4 regions of the Streptomyces sp. NPDC002580 genome follow, and region 3 is predicted to be linked to each of the others. Evidence: riboswitches for the same ligand, from Rfam matches in the RefSeq annotation. Region 3 holds a riboswitch; each other region holds the start of a gene.
The links. A riboswitch is a leader RNA that binds a small molecule or an ion and turns the genes downstream of it on or off. The one in region 3 is predicted to bind cobalamin.
Positions count from the first base shown of each region.

Region 1: it holds a riboswitch for cobalamin, as region 3 does, so the genes downstream of both, ACFYW7_RS25190 (CbtB-domain containing protein) here and ACFYW7_RS26860 (CbtB-domain containing protein) in region 3, are expected to answer to the same signal.
Region 2: it holds a riboswitch for cobalamin, as region 3 does, so the genes downstream of both, ACFYW7_RS22950 (ribonucleoside-diphosphate reductase subunit alpha) here and ACFYW7_RS26860 (CbtB-domain containing protein) in region 3, are expected to answer to the same signal.
Region 4: it holds a riboswitch for cobalamin, as region 3 does, so the genes downstream of both, ACFYW7_RS06115 (cobalamin biosynthesis protein) here and ACFYW7_RS26860 (CbtB-domain containing protein) in region 3, are expected to answer to the same signal.

Region 1 covers NZ_JBIAQZ010000008.1:309,012-313,769, reverse strand. The annotation lists gene ACFYW7_RS25200 (cupin domain-containing protein) at 1-393, shown strand, start outside; gene ACFYW7_RS25195 (enoyl-CoA hydratase/isomerase family protein) at 645-1,706, shown strand; cobalamin riboswitch at 1,962-2,107, shown strand; gene ACFYW7_RS25190 (CbtB-domain containing protein) at 2,148-2,369, shown strand; gene ACFYW7_RS25185 (CbtA family protein) at 2,391-3,149, shown strand; gene meaB (methylmalonyl Co-A mutase-associated GTPase MeaB) at 3,320-4,303, opposite strand; gene scpA (methylmalonyl-CoA mutase) at 4,300-4,758, opposite strand, start outside.
Region 2 covers NZ_JBIAQZ010000007.1:307,324-312,081, reverse strand. The annotation lists gene mctP (monocarboxylate uptake permease MctP) at 1-1,150, shown strand, start outside; cobalamin riboswitch at 1,569-1,718, shown strand; gene ACFYW7_RS22950 (ribonucleoside-diphosphate reductase subunit alpha) at 1,852-4,245, shown strand; gene ACFYW7_RS22945 (ribonucleotide-diphosphate reductase subunit beta) at 4,245-4,758, shown strand, end outside.
Region 3 covers NZ_JBIAQZ010000009.1:177,003-181,760, reverse strand. The annotation lists partial or broken gene ACFYW7_RS26870 (transposase family protein) at 1-43, opposite strand, end outside; gene ACFYW7_RS26865 (acyl-CoA dehydrogenase family protein) at 250-1,440, opposite strand; gene ACFYW7_RS26860 (CbtB-domain containing protein) at 1,674-1,895, opposite strand; cobalamin riboswitch at 1,932-2,094, opposite strand; gene ACFYW7_RS26855 (histidine phosphatase family protein) at 2,218-2,793, shown strand; gene ACFYW7_RS26850 (ferredoxin) at 2,869-3,240, opposite strand; gene ACFYW7_RS26845 (nuclear transport factor 2 family protein) at 3,292-3,684, opposite strand; gene ACFYW7_RS26840 (PadR family transcriptional regulator) at 3,767-4,342, shown strand; gene ACFYW7_RS26835 (type 1 glutamine amidotransferase domain-containing protein) at 4,560-4,758, shown strand, end outside.
Region 4 covers NZ_JBIAQZ010000001.1:1,418,981-1,423,738, reverse strand. The annotation lists gene ACFYW7_RS06125 (anion permease) at 776-2,017, shown strand; gene ACFYW7_RS06120 (hypothetical protein) at 2,038-2,256, shown strand; cobalamin riboswitch at 2,393-2,536, shown strand; gene ACFYW7_RS06115 (cobalamin biosynthesis protein) at 2,642-3,589, shown strand; gene ACFYW7_RS06110 (cobyric acid synthase) at 3,586-4,758, shown strand, end outside.

The DNA of each region.
Region 1 (4,758 bases), on a different contig from region 3:
GACGGCGGGACGGCGCAGACCGGCGGCATGCGCAGGTTCGCCGCCGTCAGCGGGGCCACCGTCGGCTCCGAGAAGCTGTGGATGGGCCAGACCCACGTCGCCCCCTCCACCTCCTCCTCCGACCACCACCACGGGGCGTCCGAGACCGCCATCTACGTGGTGAGCGGACATCCCGAGTTCGTCTTCCTCGACGACTCGGGGGCCGAGCCCGAGGAAGTACGCCTGCGCACCTCCCCCGGTGACTACATCTTCGTGCCCCCGTTCGTGCCGCACCGCGAGGAGAACCCGGACCCCGCCGAAGAGGCCGTCGTCGTCATCGCCCGCAGCACACAGGAGGCGATCGTGGTCAACCTGCCGCAGCTGTACGTGCTCCGGCCCGGGGACGGAGCCTGAAGGAACCGGCCGCCGGGTCGACGCGCACCCCGGTCGACGTGTTCTCCAGCACGCGTTCCCCTCGCCCCGATGGGCCGCCCGTCATGACCCGGAGTCGAGCGCCCCGCGCTTCCCGCACCCGCGCGGGAGCCGCGACGGCCGGTGGGTACCGTAGCGAGAAGACCGCCGTGACCGGCGAACGCACCGGACCCCGGAAGGAACCGACGAGACATGCGCGTCATCGTGGCCCGCGCCCTGACGGAGGCGTTCGGATGAACGGCACCGGGGCACACGGCGCCGAGGAACCCGTCCTGCTGCGCACCGAAGGACGCGCCGCCCACATCATCCTCAACCGGCCGAGGGCGCTGAACGCGCTGAACCACGCGATGGTGCGCCGGATCGACCGGGCGCTCGCCGCCTGGGAACACGACCCGGCCGTCGAGACCGTGGTCATCACCGGCGCCGGCGAGCGCGGGCTGTGCGCGGGCGGCGACATCCGCGTCGTCCACGACGACGCGCGCGACGGGGACGGCACCGCCTCCGCCGCCTTCTGGCGCGACGAGTACCACCTCAACGCCCGCATCGCCCGCTATCCCAAGCCGTACGTGGCCGTCATGGACGGCATCGTCATGGGCGGCGGCGTCGGTGTCTCCGCGCACGGCGGCGTCCGGGTCGTCACCGAGCGGTCGAGGATCGCCATGCCCGAGACCGGGATCGGCTTCGTCCCCGATGTCGGCGGCACCCACCTGCTCGCCCTCGCCCCGGGCGAGCTGGGCACCCACCTCGCCCTCACGGGCGCCTCGATCGGCGCGGCCGACGCCCTGCTGTGCGGCCTCGCCGACCACTACCTGCCCTCCGCGTCGCTCCGGGAGTTCGTCGCCGACCTGGCCGACAGACCCGTACGGGAGGCTCTCGCCCGCCACGCGCGGGCGGCGCCCCCGGCCGAACTGGCCGACCGGCGGGAGTGGATCGACGCCTGCTACTCCGCCGACACGGTGGAGGAGATCCTGCGACGCCTGTTCGCGGTCGGTGACCCGGCGGCCAAGGAGACCGCCGAGATCCTCCTCGGCAACTCGCCCACCGCGCTGAAGGTCACGCTGGCCGCCCTGCGCCGCGCCCGGCGGCTCGGCCGGCTGGAGCCCGTCCTGGACCAGGAGTTCCGGGTCTCCTGCGCGGCCCTGTCCGCCCCCGACCTCGTGGAGGGCGTCCGGGCCCAGATCATCGACAAGGACCGCGACCCGCACTGGTCCCCGGCCACCCTCGCCGAGGTCACCGACGCCGACGTCGAACGCTTCTTCGTCTCCTTGGGAGAGGGCGAACTCGGGCTCGCGTGACCGGCACCGCGCTGACGCGGGCGGCCGGGCGGGACGCTCGCGCCCACGGCCCCGGCCGCCCCGCGGCGGCCGGGGGCCCCTCGGAGTTCGTTCCGAACTGCCTTCAGCTGTAAGTGAGTTGTGAGGGACGCGTACCGAACTCGGCAGGCCCGACAGCCGGGTCGCCCGCCGGGGCGCGGGTGACCCACCCCGTCCCAGGAGACCCGTCACCTGGGACGAGAGGAAGATCACGGCGGACGGCGCGGTCTTGGCGGTGAACTCGCCAGGCGGTACGGTCGGTCCGATATTGATGACGTCAAGACGGAAGCCGGTGGAAATCCGGCACGGTCGCGCCACTGTGAACGGGACGCCCAGCCATGCTGGGCGCCGCGTGAGTCAGACCCGTAGGCGTCATCCTGTGCACCACCGAGATGGGACGCGAACTCCCGAGGAGGTCCTGCCATGGCGCAGACCGTCGCTCCGCCGACCGCCACCACCCCCGCCCTTCCGGCCAAGCTGCCGATCGGCGCGATCGCCCCCTGGGCGGTCTTCTTCGGCATCCTGATGCTGGTCCTGCTGTACTTCGTCGGCGCCGAACAGGGCGCCACCTCCGTCGTCTCGGGCGAGGACGTCCACGAATGGGTGCACGACGCCCGCCACCTGCTCGGTTTCCCCTGCCACTGACGCGAGGGACAGCACTCACCCATGAACTCCGCAACGGTAAGAAACCTGCTCGTGCGAGGCATGCTCGCCGGTCTCGCGGCCGGTGTACTCGCCCTGGTCGTCGCCTACTTCCTCGGTGAACCGAGCGTGGACAGCGCGATCGCCTTCGAGGAGGCCCAGGCCTCCGGGCACGAGCACGAGGTCGAACTCGTCTCCCGCAGTCTCCAGTCCACCGCCGGACTCGCGACCGGTGTCCTGCTCTACGGCATCGCCTTCGGCGGCATCGCCGCGCTCGCCTACTGCTTCGCGCTCGGCCGCGTGGGCCGCCTCGGCCCCCGCGCGACCGCGCTGCTGCTGTCGGGGACCGCACTGATCGCCGTCTACGTCGTGCCGTTCCTGAAGTACCCGGCCAACCCGCCGGCCGTCGGTGACCACGAGACCATCGGCAAGCGGACCACCCTGTACTTCCTGATGATGGTCCTCGGTGTGCTCCTGGCGATCGGCGCCACCGTCCTCGGCAAGCGCCTCGCGCCGACGGTGGGCACCTGGTACGCGACGGTCGCCGCCGTGGCGGCCTTCGTGGTCGTGATCGGCCTGGCCTACGAGTTCCTGCCCGCGATCAACGAGGTGCCAGGTGACTTCCCGGCCACCGTGCTGTGGCGGTTCCGGCTCTCCGCCCTGGCCATCCAGACGGTCCTGTGGGGCGGATTCGGCCTCGTCTTCGGCGAGTTGGCCGAACGCGTGCTGAACCCCAGGCCCGCCGCGGTCGCGGCCGGACGATCGGTCCCGGCCGCGCGCTGATCCTTCGGGACGTGCGTTTTCGGACGTGCCTCCGGTACGGAGAAGGGCTCCTCGGAATCCTCCGAGGGGCCCTTCCGCGTTTCGGTGCCCAGGCGGCCGGGTCGTGGCGGATACCGCGAGGCCTTGGGGCGACGGGCGCGGGACCGGTGGGTCATCCGCCCCCGCGTGGCTCAGGGCGCTTCGCGGCCGAACGCCTTCAGAATGCGTTCCGCGGCGAGCGTCGCCGTCAACCCGCCCTCCCGCACCTGCCGTTCGAGGTCGGGGGCGAGCGCCCGTACCGCCTGGTCGGAGTGCAGCCGGCCGAGGAGTTCGTCGCGGACCATCGTCCAGGTCCAGTCGACCTGCTGGTCACGGCGTTTGTCGGCGAGGCGGCCGGTCGAGTCGAGCAGGGTGCGGTGCTGTTCCAGACGCTCCCAGACGGTGTCCAGACCCGACGACTCCCGGGCGCTGCAACTCAGCACGGGCGGCGTCCACACCGCGTCCTTGCCGTGCATCAGCCGCAGGGCGCCCGCCAGTTCACGCGCCGCCGACTGCGCGTCGCGCTCGTGCGGGCCGTCCGCCTTGTTGACGGCGATCACGTCGGCCAGCTCCAGGACACCCTTCTTGATGCCCTGCAACTGGTCTCCGGTGCGGGCCAGCGTCAACAGCAGGAACGAGTCCACCATGTTGGCGACGGCCGTCTCGGACTGGCCGACCCCGACCGTCTCCACCAGCACCACGTCGTAGCCGGCCGCCTCCATCACCACGATCGACTCGCGGGTCGCCTTCGCCACCCCGCCGAGCGTGCCGGCGGTGGGGGAGGGGCGGATGAACGCGGCCGGATCGACGGCCAGTCGCTCCATCCGGGTCTTGTCGCCGAGGATCGAACCGCCCGTCCGGCTGGACGACGGATCGACGGCGAGCACCGCGACCCGGAACCCGAGCTGGGTCAGCATGGTGCCGAAGGCGTCGATGAACGTCGACTTGCCCACCCCCGGCACCCCGCTGATGCCGATCCGCCGCGCCTTGCCGCTGTGCGGGAGCAGCTCGGTCAGCAACTCCTGCGCCAGCGCCCGGTGCTGGGGCCGGGTGGACTCGACGAGCGTGATGGCACGGGCGACCAGCGCCCGCTTCCCGTCGAGCACACCCTTGACATAGGTGTCGAGTTCGATCACAGGTCGTGCCCGAGACCGGCAGAGAGCCGCTCGACGAGGTCGTACGCCGCGTCCGGGATCACCGTCCCGGGTGGGAACACGGCGGCCGCGCCCATCTCCAGCAGCGTCGGCACGTCCTGCGGCGGGATCACCCCGCCGACCACGACCATGATGTCCTCGCGGCCCTCCGCCGCCAGCTCCTCGCGCAGCGCGGGGACGAGGGTGAGGTGCCCGGCGGCCAGCGAGGAGACGCCCACGATGTGCACGTCCGCCTCCACGGCCTGGCGGGCGACCTCGCCCGGCGTCTGGAACAGCGGGCCGACGTCGACGTCGAAGCCGAGGTCGGCGAACGCGGTCGCGATCACCTTCTGGCCGCGGTCGTGACCGTCCTGGCCCATCTTCGCGACCAGGATGCGCGGGCGACGGCCCTCGGCCTCCTCGAACGCGTCCACCAGGGTGCGGGTGCGGTCCACGGA
Region 2 (4,758 bases), on a different contig from region 3:
CGACGTGATGGGCGTGGGCGGCGGCGAGAGCACCAACTGGTTCGTCAAGGACCTGCCCCTCCTCATCGCCTTCGGCGTGCTGGCCGCGTACACCTACTCCTCGGGCCTGCGGGCGCCCGCCCTGATCGCGTTCGTGAAGGACACCCTGATCTACATCGTGATCGCGGTGGCCATCATCTACATCCCGATCAAGCTGGGCGGCTTCGACGAGATCTTCAAGGCGGCGAGCGACAAGTACACGGCCGCGGGCGCGGGCGGGCTCGTCCCCGCCGAGGCGGGCCAGTGGACGTACGCCACCCTCGCGCTCGGCTCGGCGCTGGCGCTGTTCATGTATCCGCACTCGATCACCGCGACGCTGTCCAGCCGCAGCCGCGAGGTGATCCGCCGCAACACCACGATCCTGCCGCTGTACTCGCTGATGCTGGGGCTGCTCGCCCTGCTCGGGTTCATGGCGATCGCGGCCGGCGTGAAGGTGCAGAACGGCCAGCTCGCCATCCCCCAGCTCTTCGAGAACATGTTCCCGGACTGGTTCGCGGGCGTGGCCTTCGCGGCCATCGGCATCGGGGCGCTCGTCCCGGCGGCCATCATGTCGATCGCGGCCGCGAACCTCTTCACCCGCAACATCTACAAGGACTTCATCAAGCCGGACGCGACCCCCCGGCAGGAGACCCAGGTCTCCAAGCTGGTCTCGCTCCTGGTGAAGGTGGGCGCGCTGGTCTTCGTCCTCACCATGGACAAGACCGTCGCGATCAACTTCCAGCTGCTCGGCGGCATCTGGATCCTGCAGACCTTCCCGGCGCTGGTCGGCGGGCTGTTCACCCGCTGGTTCCACCGCTGGGCGCTGCTGGGCGGCTGGGCCGTCGGCATGCTCTACGGCACGATCGCCGCCTACGGGGTGGCCTCGCCGACCCAGAAGCACTTCGGGGGCAGTTCGAAGGAGATCCCCGGCATCGGGGAGATCGGCTACCTCGGCCTGACGGCGTTCGTCCTGAACGTGGCCGTGGCCGTCGTCCTCACCTTCGCCCTGCGGGCGTTCAACGCCCCCGAGGGCGTCGACGAGACCTCTCCCGAGGACTACACGGCCGACGCGGGGGACCCCGGAGTCGCGACGGAGCTCCCGCCCGCCACCGCGGCGGAGGCGAGCCACTGACCGGCGGCCGTCGGTGACCGGCAACCGGACACGGTGACGGCCACGGGTCCTGAACGGCATCACAGCGGCGTACGACGGGCCGCCGGACGGGGATCCGGCGGCCCGTCGCCGTGCCGGGCGGGCCTGCGTGCGGGCGGGCGGACCAGCCGGCGTGGACATCGCCCTCGGGCCCGCGTAGCCCGAGGAGCACCCGGCGGCGGGCGGGATCACGGCACGAGTCCGTCCCGCCGGGGGCGCCCCGCGCGGCGCCGTCGCGGCCGGGGCGAGGCGGCCCCGCCCGTCCCGGAGCGCGCCCGTGCCCCCTTTTCCCGGGTTCGACGACATCCGCCGCTCACCTACGAGTTGACGATCCGGCACGCTCCGTAACGCCCCTCGACGTCGACCTGACACAACATGTGGGGGTACTCCCGGAGCCCGGCACAAGATGTATGCTCATGGTCGCTGTCGCCGCAGGGGAATCCGGTGCAAATCCGGAACTGTCCCGCAACGGTGTACTTGTGTGCTTCCGCGTTCCCGCGCGTCCGCACCCGTGTCAGTCCGAGGACCTGCCGACAGCGCGCCCCGGCCGTCCGGCCCGGGTGCCGACGACGTCCGGGCCTCGCGGAATGGGCCGGTGGACGCGGTGCGCTGCCGCCCAGGAGCGCTCCCGTGTGCCCCGTGCCTCCCCGCCAGGCCCCGTGCCGAGCGAGGGAGAGCCCCACGTGACCATCGCGCCAGCCGATCCGGCTTCAGTGACCGCGCAGCAGGCCCCGGTGGAGACCGACGGTCCCGGAGTCACGCTGCTGCGGACCCTGACGGATCTCACCGCCGACCTCCCCGACGCCGACCCGGGCCGGGTCGCCGCCGCGGCGCTGCGCGGCCGGTCCGCCCGCGCCGACGAGGCCGAGCTGCGCGAACTGGCCACCGAGGCGGCCGCGGGTCTCATCTCCGAGGACCCCGCCTACTCCCGGCTGGCCGCCCGGCTCCTCACCGTCAGCATCGCCGTGGAGGCCGCCTCCCAGGGCGTCACGACCTTCTCCGAGTCGGTCGCCGTCGGCCACCGCGAGGGCCTGATCGCCGACCGCACGGCCGAGTTCGTCCGGCTGCACACGGCCCGCCTCGACGCGCTGATCGCCGCCTCCTCGGCCGAGGCCGCCGACGACCGCTTCGGCTACTTCGGGCTGCGCACGCTGCACAGCCGCTACCTGCTCCGGCACCCGATCACCCGTCAGGTCGTCGAGACACCCCAGCACTTCATGCTCCGGGTGGCGTGCGGCCTCGCCGAGGACGACACGGCCCGCTCCGTGGACGAGGTCGGCGCGCTCTACCGGCTCATGAGCCGCCTCGACTACCTCCCCTCCTCCCCCACGCTCTTCAACTCCGGTACGCGGCACCCGCAGATGTCGTCCTGCTACCTCCTCGACTCCCCGCTCGACGAGCTGGACTCCATCTACGACCGCTACCACCAGGTGGCGCGCCTGTCGAAGCACGCGGGCGGCATCGGCCTGTCGTACTCCCGCATCCGCAGCCGCGGTTCGCTGATCCGGGGCACCAACGGGCACTCCAACGGCATCGTCCCGTTCCTGAAGACGCTCGACGCCTCGGTGGCCGCGGTGAACCAGGGCGGCCGGCGCAAGGGCGCCGCCGCGGTCTACCTGGAGACCTGGCACTCCGACATCGAGGAGTTCCTGGAACTGCGCGACAACACCGGTGAGGACGCCCGGCGCACGCACAACCTGAACCTCGCGCACTGGATCCCGGACGAGTTCATGCGCCGGGTGAACGAGGACGGCGCCTGGTCCCTGTTCTCCCCCTCCGACGTGCCCGAGCTGGTCGACCTGTGGGGCGACGCGTTCGACGCGGCCTACCGCAAGGCCGAGGAGGCGGGCCTCGCCAGGAAGACCATCCCGGCCCGCGACCTCTACGGCCGCATGATGCGCACCCTCGCGCAGACCGGCAACGGCTGGATGACCTTCAAGGACGCCGCCAACCGCACCGCCAACCAGACGGCGGAGCCGGGCCACACCGTCCACTCCTCGAACCTGTGCACCGAGATCCTGGAGGTCACGGACGACGGGGAGACGGCGGTCTGCAACCTGGGCTCGGTCAACCTCGGCGCGTTCGTCGTCGGCGACGACATCGACTGGGAGCGGCTCGACGAGACCGTGCGCACCGCGGTCACCTTCCTCGACCGCGTGGTGGACATCAACTTCTACCCGACCGAGCAGGCGGGCCGCTCCAACGCCAGGTGGCGTCCGGTGGGCCTCGGCGCGATGGGTCTCCAGGACGTCTTCTTCAAGCTGCGGCTGCCGTTCAACTCGCCCGCGGCCCGCGCCCTGTCCACCCGGATCGCCGAGCGCATCATGCTCGCCGCGTACGAGGCCTCCGCGGACCTCGCCGAGCGCAACGGCCCGCTCCCCGCCTGGGAGAAGACCCGTACCGCCCGCGGTGTGCTGCACCCGGACCACTTCGAGGTCGAGCTGAACTGGCCGGAGCGGTGGGCCGCCCTGCGCGAGCGGATCGCCGCGGTCGGCATGCGCAACTCGCTGCTCCTCGCGATCGCGCCCACCGCCACCATCGCGTCGATCGCGGGCGTGTACGAGTGCATCGAGCCGCAGGTCTCGAACCTGTTCAAGCGCGAGACGCTCTCCGGCGAGTTCCTCCAGGTCAACTCCTACCTGGTGGACGAGCTGAAGAAGCTCGGCGTGTGGGACGCGCAGACCCGTGAGGCGCTGCGCGAGTCCAGCGGTTCGGTGCAGGGCTTCACCTGGGTCCCGCAGGACGTCCGCGACCTGTACCGCACGGCGTGGGAGATCCCGCAGCGCGGCCTGATCGACATGGCCGCCGCCCGGACACCGTTCCTGGACCAGGCCCAGTCGCTGAACCTGTTCCTGGAGACGCCGACCATCGGCAAGCTCTCCTCGATGTACTCGTACGCCTGGAAGTCGGGCCTGAAGACGACGTACTACCTGCGCTCCCGTCCCGCGACCCGCATCGCCCGCGCCGCCCAGGCGCAGGCGCGCCCCGAGACGGCCATCCCCGTCCAGCAGGCGGCCGACCCCGACGCCGTCGCCTGCTCCCTTGAGAACCCCGAGTCCTGCGAGGCCTGCCAGTGATGAGCGACACGAACACCGAGAAGGCCGCGTCCGAGAAGAACCTCCTCGACCCGGGCTTCGAACTCACCCTGCGCCCCATGCGCTACCCGGACTTCTACGAGCGCTACCGGGACGCCATCAAGAACACCTGGACCGTCGAGGAGGTCGACCTCCACTCGGACGTCGCCGACCTCGCGAAGCTGTCGCAGGGCGAGCAGCACATGATCGGCCGGCTGGTCGCGTTCTTCGCGACGGGCGACTCGATCGTGGCCAACAACCTGGTGCTGACGCTGTACAAGCACATCAACTCCCCCGAGGCGCGGCTCTACCTGAGCCGGCAGCTGTTCGAGGAGGCCGTGCACGTCCAGTTCTATCTGACGCTGCTCGACACCTACCTGCCCGACCCCGAGGACCGCACGGCGGCCTTCGCGGCCGTCGAGAGCATCCCCTCCATCCGCGAGAAGGCCCAGTTCTGCTTCAAGTGGATGGACTCGGTGGAGAAGCTGGACCGGCTGGAGACGCAGGCCGACCGCC
Region 3 (4,758 bases):
GAGTGCGACTGGACAGGTCGATCGACGACGGGTGAACAAGCACGCGCTCCTGGCGGTACGGGTGATCTTGGTCGAGAACCCGTCTACCAGGAGCTTCGCCGCTTCGCTGAACCGTCCAACACGCGGGCATCATAGGCAGGTTGGAAAGGCTCAGTCCGCAAGCCAGGCCCGCTACCCTTCGGTCCGCGTCGGAGGTTCGGTGCCAACTATCCCGCTTTTGTGCCAACTAAAAAGCTTCGTCACACACAACTACCGCCGCACCCGCGGCATCCCCAGCCCGATCCACGAGATGATCTCCCGCTGGATCTCGTTGTTGCCGCCGCCGAAGGTGAAGATCACCGCCGACCGGTAGCCCCGTTCGAGTTCGCCGTTCAGGACCGCTCCGGAGGAGCCCTCCTTGAGGACGCCGGGGGCCGCGACGATCTCCATCAGCCAGGCGTACGCGTCCCGGCGCGCCTCCGAGCCGTACACCTTGACGGCGGAGGCGTCCTGCGGGGTGAGCGTGCCCTCCTGGACGGCGTTCACCATCCGCCAGTTGAGGAGTTTCATCGCGTCGAGCCTGGTGTGCGTGCGGGCCAGGAGGCGGCGCACCCACGGGAGGTCGACGACGCGGCGGCCGTCGGCGAGTTTGGTCTCCATCGCCCAGCGCTGGACGTCGTGCAGGGCACGGATGGCCATGGTGCCGTGTGCCGCGAGGGTGACGCGTTCGTGGTTGAGCTGGTTGGTGATCAGCCGCCAGCCCTTGTTCTCCTCGCCCACCCGGCGCGCGGCGGGGACGCGGATGTTCTCGTAGTAGCTCGCGGTGGTGTCGTGCGAGGCGAGGGTGTTGATGATCGTGCACGAGTAGCCGGGGTCGGAGGTCGGCACGAGCAGCATGGTGATGCCCTTGTGCGGCGGGGCGTCCGGATCGGTACGGACGGCGAGCCACACCCAGTCGGCCGTGTCACCGTTCGTCGTCCAGATCTTCTGGCCGTTCACCGTGTAGTGGCCGGTCTCCGTGTCGCCTTCCCGTACGGCCTTGGTCTTGAGAGCGGCGAGGTCCGTGCCGGCGTCGGGCTCGCTGTAGCCGATGGCGAAGTCGATCTCACCGGAGAGGACCTTCGGCAGGAAGTACGACTTCTGCTCCTCCGTGCCGAACCGCATGATGGTCGGCCCGACGGTGTTGAGCGCCATCAGGGGCAACGGCACCCCGGCCTGGGCCGCCTCGTCGAAGAAGATGAACTGCTCCATCGGGCTCAGGCCCCGGCCGCCGTACTCCTCGGGCCAGCCGACCCCGAGCCAGCCGTCCGCGCCCAGGCGTCGGATCGTCTCGCGGTAGAACCGCTTCTGCGCCGCCGGGTCGCCGTATCGCGCATAGGCGTTGCCCGGTACCAACTCGGCGAAGTAGAGCCGCAGTTCGGTCCGCAACCGCTGCTGCTCCGGCGTGTATTCGAGATGCACGGCGCCTCCTGCCCCTCCGAGCCGACCTGACGGCGCACACCGTAGAACGTGTTGCAGAAATTGGGAATGCCGATGACATGGGAGACAGATTCGGGGCGCGGCGGTGGGTGCGACGGGGCAAAGCGGTGGGGCGGAGCCCGGTCGAACCCGGCTCCGCCCCGTCGCGACGGCCGCCCGTGCGGCCGTCGGCCGCCGGTCGTCGCGTGATCTCTCGGCTCGTCGGTCTCCCGCCGTCAGTGGCAGGGGAACCCGAGCAGGTGGCGTGCGTCGTGGACCCACTCGTGGACGTTCTCGCCGGACACGAGGGAGGTGGCGCCCTGTTCGGCGCCGACGAAGTAGAGCAGGACCAGCATCAGGACGCCGAAGAAGAACGCCCAGGGGGCGATCGCGCCGATCGGCAGCTTGGCGGGTACGGCAGTGGGGGTGACGGTCGGCTGGACGACGGACTGTGCCATGGGCGGAACCTCCTGGGGAACTCGCGTCCCGTCTCGGTGGTGCACAGGACGACAGCCACGGGTCTGACTCGGCCCGCCTTCACCGCTCCTGGCCGGAGCGGCGTGTACCGGGCTCACAGTGGCGCGACCGTGCCGGATTCCCACCGGACTTCCGCCGAACCGTCGTCAATATCCACGCGACCGTACCGCGAAGCGTGTTCCCGGAAAAGGGCGCGCACGGCCCGCGCCGTGTGAGCCCCGCGCGCCGGAGACGCGCGGGGACCGCCCTGCCGGACCGCGGCCCGGCTTTGGCGAACGGGTCGGCGCGTAGCAGAGTGACGGCATGACGAGCCGAGTGTTCTTGATCTCCGCGGCGATCAGCGAGGCGCTGCGCGAGGCCCGCTTCGACGCCGGGAGTCCGGTCGACGCCGCCGGGCTGCGGACCGCCCGGGCGGCGGCCGAGGCGGGTGCCGTGCCGGCCGGAGCCCGACTGCGGGTCTCCCCCACCGCGCGGTGCCGGCAGACCGCGGAGGCGCTCGGGCTCGACGGCGGTGTCGACGCACCGGAGTTGGCCGGTCTGGACGTGGGCCGCTGGCACGGGGCGACCCTGGCCGAGGTGAGCGCGAAGGAGCCGGAGGCGGTGGCGCGCTGGCTCGCGGATCCCTCGTCGGCGCCGCACGACGGGGAGTCGGTGCGGGCGTTCTGCGACCGGGTCACCGAACACCTGGACTCGGCGGCCGAGTTCGACGGCAGAACCGTCGCGGTGGTGGAACCCGAGATCGTACGGGCCCTGACGGTACGGGTGTTGGGGGCTCCCGACTCGGCGTTCTGGCGCGTCGACGTGCCGCCGCTCACCATGACCGAGTTCAGCGGGCGCTCGGGGCGCTGGAACGTGCGGGCCGGACGCCCTCTCGGATAGGGGCCGTTCGGCCCATCGGCCCGCGGACGTGGGTGGCCAGGGCCCGGTCGGGCGCGACCGGGTAGGCCGGCGCCCTCACCTCAGCGTGGCGATGAAGTCCGCGCACGCCTGGGCGCACGCGCGGCTGGTCTTGGCGCTCGCCTCCGCGCCGGGCTGCCCGTCGAAGACGTCCGCGCACTCCAGGCAGACGTCACGGCACCATTCCAACTGGGTGCGGATACGCGACTCGTTCTGCCCCGGCTGCCCGGACAGCACGTGACAGGTCGCCTCGCACACCTCCGCGCACTGGATGCCCTTGCGCCGGGCGAGATCCTGCTCCTCGGGCCCCTCGGAACCCATGAGGCCGACCCGCAGCGCACAGGCCAGGGCACAATCGGCGCAGGCCTGGGCGCAGGCGAACCGGTCCTCCAGGAACCGGAAGAGCTCTTGCTCGGAAGTCGTCGTCACAACGGGCGGGTAGCCGGAAGGAGTCGGTTCAAACCGCGCGGCGCGGGGACCTCACGCCCCGGCCGCCTCCCGGGAGATCTGCTCGAACTGCGCTCCCATGGCTTCGGAGAGCGCCTGCGCGGCCGACAACGGCCGCACCATCACGGTGAATTCGTCGATCAGCCCGTCCTCGTCGAAGTGCAGGAAGTCACAGCCGTTGATCTCCTTGTCCCCCACCTTGGCGGTGAAGACCAACGCGTGGTCACGGCCGTCGGCTCCGGCGATCTCGCGGACGTAGCGGAAGTCGCTGAAGACGCGCCAGACACCGCGCAGGATGGCCGCGGTCATCGCCTTGCCCGGATACGGCTTGAAGGCGACGGGACTGGTGAACACGACACCGTCGGCCAGCAGCTCCTCGACCGCGCCGAGGTCACCGGCCTCCACGGCCTTGCGGAAGGAGTTCATCGAACCCGCCTCTCATACTCAACTAATTGATTAGGTGCGGATCAGATTAGTCGGATGGGTGAGTGCCGTCTAGCCTGACGGGATGGCATTGCGCAACGCGGTTCTGGCCGCGCTCCTGGAGGGTGAGGCGTCGGGCTACGACCTGGCCAAGGGGTTCGACGCCTCGGTGGCCAACTTCTGGATGGCGACCCCCCAGCAGTTGTACCGGGAACTCGACCGGATGGAGTCCGACGGGCTCATCGAGGCCAGGCTCGTGCAGCAGGAGCGCCGGCCCAACAAGCGGGTGTTCTCCCTGACGGCGGCGGGTCTCGCCGCGCTGGCGGCCTTCACCGCCGATCCGGCGAGGCCCACCGCGATCCGCGACGAGCTGATGGTGAAGGTGTACGCCCTGGACGAGGGGGACGCGGACGCCGTCCGGGCGTCGGTCGCCGAGCGGCTGGAATGGGCGCGCGCCAAGCTGGCCCATTACGACCGGATCGGCGTTCGCCTCCTCGACGGCCGCACCGAGGAGGAGTACCTCGCCGGGACGGATCGCGTCGGCCCGTACCTCACTCTCCTGGGGGGACGCGCCTTCGAGCAGGCGATCATCGACTGGGCGGAACGGACGCTGCGGGTCCTGGAACGGCGCGCGTCCACGCCGCGCCCGGACGGGCCCTGAAGGATCACGACCGCAGGGCCACCGCCCCGGCCACGGATATTCCCGCCACCCCATCGGATGGCCTATGGCTGCGAGCGGGTTCCCTATTGGTCACCTATGTCCGGCCCGCATACGGTCGAGGACATCACCGCCCCGACGTTCCGCACCTGGACCGTCAGGGCGTACGAACGAGATCCCTTCCAGGTCCGACAGGACCCGCACCCCCGGAGAACGCACCATGTCGAAGATCCTTTTCGTGTTGACCGGCGCCGACCACTGGACGCTCGCCGACGGCACCCTCCACCCGACCGGCTTCTGGGCCGAGGAGGCCGCGGCACCGTACGAGGCCTTCAAGGCGGCCGGGCACGACGTCGTCGTCGCCACGCCGGGCGGGGTCGTACCGACGGTGGACCAGGGGAGCCTGGCGCCCGAGTTCA
Region 4 (4,758 bases), on a different contig from region 3:
GACGCACCCCGGGCGGGCGCACCCCGGAACCCGAACACGCCTCACGGGGCCGGATGTCCCACGCGTCCCGTCCCGGGCCGCCCGGACCGGGTGCCTCGCACGCGACGGCGGAGCCCGGCACCCGGGTGGCGCACTTCGTATACAACGACGGGCCCGGCGCGCGGACGGCTGGAAACCGCCGTCGGCGGCGACACCGACTCGGACACCGGGCGAACCCGCACGACATGCGCGAACGCCTCGCCCGACCAGGGACGCGACAGGAACGCGACAGGAACGCGCCAAGGACACGACGGCGACGTGACGGGGAGATGGATCAAGGTTTTCGGCTACGGGACCCACAAAGAGACCGGTCATGTCATGTGATGTGCGTCACAGTGCCTCATCAGGTCGTCCACACCGGACACGGCCGGGCTTTTGTCGCGAATGACGCCCCGTGGCCGACCCGTCACGGCCCGGTGACACCGGCGCGTCCTCGACGCGGCACTCTCCGACCCGCCCCCGCGAGGCTTTCAGCGGCGCCACAACGGCGGCGACCTGCTATGTGACCGGAATCTCATGCGCGGAACCCCCTCCGCGCGGACGGTTCGGCCCGCGGCGGGAACCCGTACCGGAACCCGATATTCCGTATCCGTTCGAACCAGGGCATCGCCCTCCGTCACAAGCGGAACAGCGATCCACCGTTCGGGACACCATGCCGCCCGACCCAGTTCATCTTCCGTTCACCCAGGTTGCCTACGGTCCCCCTGCCACTGACGTCCAACAGAAGCCTGGGTAAATGGAACACATCACGCTCCTCCTCGGAATCGTGATCGTCACCGCTCTCGTGTTCGATTTCACGAACGGTTTCCACGACACCGCCAACGCGATGGCCACCACCATCTCGACCGGCGCCCTCAAGCCCAAGGTCGCGGTGGCCATGTCCGCCGCCCTGAACCTTGTCGGCGCCTTCCTCTCGGTGGAGGTCGCCAACACGATCTCCAAAGGCCTCGTCGACGAATCCGGCATCCGGCCAGAAGTGATCTTCGCGGCGCTCGTCGGCGCGATCCTCTGGAACCTGGTGACGTGGCTCGTCGGACTTCCGTCCAGCTCCTCGCACGCCCTCATGGGCGGCCTGGTGGGCGCCACCATCGCCTCCGCCGGTACCGGCGCGGTGCACGGGGACGTCCTGGTCGGCAAGGTGCTCCTCCCCGCCGTCGTGGCCCCGATCGTCGCCGGTCTGGCCGCGATGGTCGCCACCCGGCTGTCGTACAAGCTCAGTGGCAACACCGACACCAAGGCCAGCAAGAAGGGTTACCGCGCCGGCCAGATAGCCTCCGCGGGCCTGGTCTCGCTGGCCCACGGCACCAACGACGCGCAGAAGACGATGGGCATCATCACCCTGGCCCTGGTCGCCGGTGGCGCCGTCGCTCCCGACTCCGACCCGCCGGTCTGGGTCATCCTCTCCGCCGGTCTCGCGATCGCGCTCGGCACCTACCTGGGCGGCTGGCGCATCATCCGCACGATGGGCAAGGGCCTGACCGACCTCCAGCCGCAGCAGGGCTTCGCCGCCCAGACCAGCGCGGCCACGGTCATCCTGGCCTCCTCGCACATCGGCTTCTCGCTCTCCACCACGCACTCGGTCTCCGGTTCCGTGATGGGCGCGGGTCTCGGCCGCAAGGGCGGGGTGGTCCGCTGGTCCACCGCCACCCGGATGGCTGTCGCCTGGGTCCTCACGCTGCCCGCCGCCGCCCTGGTCGGCGCGCTCGCCGAGTGGGTCACCGGTTTCGGCGCCTGGGGCACCACGCTCGTCGCCGTCTTCCTGGTCGCTTCCAGCTTCGCGATCTGGCGCCGCTCGCGCCGCGAGGTCATCGACCACACCAACGTCAACGACGACGCGGAGCCCGCCGGTGTGGTGACCACGGCCATCGCCGCCGTCACCCCGCCCCCGGTCGGCACCCTGACCGAGGGCCTCACGGCCACCATCCCGGCCCCCGCCGAGCCCACGACGACGCCTTCGGCGCCGTCCGCCGTGGCCTGAGAACCGAAGGAAGAAACAGCATGCACATCGACTGGTCAGCCCTCGGTTCCGTCTTCGGGGTCAGCCTCGGGGTGACCGTGGCCCTCGTCGGCCTCTTCACCCTCGGCGTCGCGGGCCTCTCCAAGAAGGAGTCGGCCCAGGGCGGTTCCGCGGTCGCGGCGGCCACCGGCGCGTACGTCTGCTTCGCGGCCTGCGCCGCGGCGGTGGCGTACGGCATCTCCCTGATCATGACCAAGTAACCCGGAGCCAGAAGCCAGGAAAAAGGTTTCACCGGGCACTACCGCGCGTGGGGTGCGGGACGGATCACCGTCCCGCACCCCACGCGTATGTGGGCCTGCGCACACTGTCCCCCCGCAGGTCAACAGCCAGTTGACGGCCGTTCGCACCCCGTGGTGGACTGCCGGAGCCAAGTACGGCGGCATGAGAGGAAGCCGGTGCGAATCCGGCGCGGTCCCGCCACTGTCATCGGGGAGGAAACTCCCCGGGAGCCAGGAACTCTCACCGCCGGTCTAGTCGAACCAGGGCGTGGACACCCTGAGTGAGGACATATCGCCATGCGCGGCTGCCCGTTGCCCGTTTCGCTGAGTACGAAGGTTCCGCCCCACCCCACGGCCGGCTGACCCCGTGCGTGCCGATCGCGTCTTCGCGTACGGCGCCGCCGCCGGCCTTCTCGGCGACCTGCTGCTCGGCGATCCCCGCCGGGGGCATCCGGTCGCCGCGTTCGGGCGGGCCGCCGCATCCGTGGAGCGGACGCTGTGGCGGGACCACCGGGGCTGGGGCGCCCTGCACACGGCCGTCTGCGTGGGCGGTGCCACCGGGCTCGCCGCGCTCGCGAGCCGTTCCGTGCGCGGATCGCGCACCGCGTCCGTCGCCCTGACCGCCGCCACCACCTGGGCCGTCGTCGGAGGGACCTCCCTCGGCCGGGAGGCCCGGGCCGTCGCGGGCGCGCTCGCGGCCGGTGACCTCGAGGTGGCCCGTGAGCGGCTGCCGCATCTGTGCGGGCGCGATCCGCAGGCGCTGGACGCCGACGGTGTCGCGCGCGCGGTCGTCGAGTCCGTCGCCGAGAACACCTCCGACGCCGTGGTCGGCGCTCTGGTCTGGGGCGCCGTCGGCGGTGTGCCCGGACTCGTCGCCTTCCGCGCCGTGAACACGCTCGACGCCATGGTCGGGCACAGGTCCCCCCGCTACCGGCGCTACGGCTGGGCCTCCGCCCGGCTCGACGACGTCGCCGGCTGGCCGGGAGCCCGGCTGACCGCCGCCCTCGCCGCCGCGGCGGGAGGCGACCCACGGGGCGCCGTGCGCGCCTGGCGCGCGGACGCGCACAGACACCCGAGTCCCAACGCCGGTCCCGTGGAGGCCTCGTTCGCCGGAGCGCTCGGCGTGCGGCTCGGCGGCACCCTGTCGTACGGGGGCCGGGTCGAGCACCGGCCCGTGCTCAACACCTCGGGCCGCGCGGTCCGGGTCCAGGACATCGAGCGGGCCGTCCGGCTCTCCCGCCGCGTCGGCTGGCTCGCGCTCGGCGTGGGCGCCGCGGGACGCGTCCTGCTCACCAGGAAGGGACGAACCGCATGAGCGGCGGACTGCTGATCGCCGGGACCACCTCCGACGCGGGCAAGAGCGTCGTGACCGCCGGGATCTGCCGGTGGCTGGTGCGCCGGGGCGTGAAGGTCGCGCCCTTCAAGGCCCAGAACATGTCCCTCAACTCGTTCGTGACGCGCGAGGGCGCCGAGATCGGGCGGGCGCAGGCCATGCAGGCACAGGCCGCCCGGGTGGAGCCGACCGCGCTGATGAATCCCGTGCTGCTCAAGCCCGGCAGCGACCGGAGCAGCCAGGTCGTCCTGATGGGCCGGCCGGTGGGCGAGATGAGCGCCCGCGGGTTCTTCGGGGGGTCCGACGGCCCGGCCCCCGGGGAGCGGCTGCGCGGCGGACGCCAGGAAGCACTCCTCGGCACCGTCCTCGACTGTCTGGCCGAGTTGCGGGGCACGTATGACGCGGTGATCTGTGAAGGGGCCGGCAGCCCGGCCGAGATCAACCTGCGGCGCACCGACATCGTGAACATGGGGGTGGCACGGAACGCGCGGCTTCCCGTGCTCGTCGTCGGCGACATCGACCGGGGCGGGGTGTTCGCCTCGTTCTTCGGGACGGTCGCGCTGCTGTCCCCCGAGGACCAGGCGCTCGTCGCCGGGTTCCTCGTCAACAAGTTCCGGGGGGACGTCAGTCTGCTGGAGCCCGGGCTCGACATGCTGCACGGTCTCACCGGGCGGCGCTCCTACGGCGTCCTGCCCTTCCAGCACGGTCTCGGCATCGACGAGGAGGACGGGCTGCGGGTCTCGCTGCGCGGAGCCGTCCGCGAGTCCGCGGTCTCCTCCCCCGTCGGCGACGACATCCTGCGGGTCGCCGTCTGCGCGGTGCCGCTGATGTCGAACTTCACCGACGTGGACGCGCTGGCCGCCGAACCGGGCGTCGTGGTGCGGTTCGTGGACCGGGCCGAGGAACTGACCGACGCCGATCTGGTCATCGTTCCCGGGACCCGGGGCACGGTGAAGGCACTGAGGTGGCTGCGCGAGCGCGGCCTCGCCGACGCGATCGCGCGCCGGGCCGCCGAAGGACGCCCCGTGCTCGGGATCTGCGGGGGGTTCCAGCTCCTCGGGGAGCGCATCGAGGACGAGGTCGAGTCGCGCGCCGGCCGGGTCGAAGGGCTCGGACTCCTGCCCGTGCGCGTGCGGTTCGCGCGGGAGAAG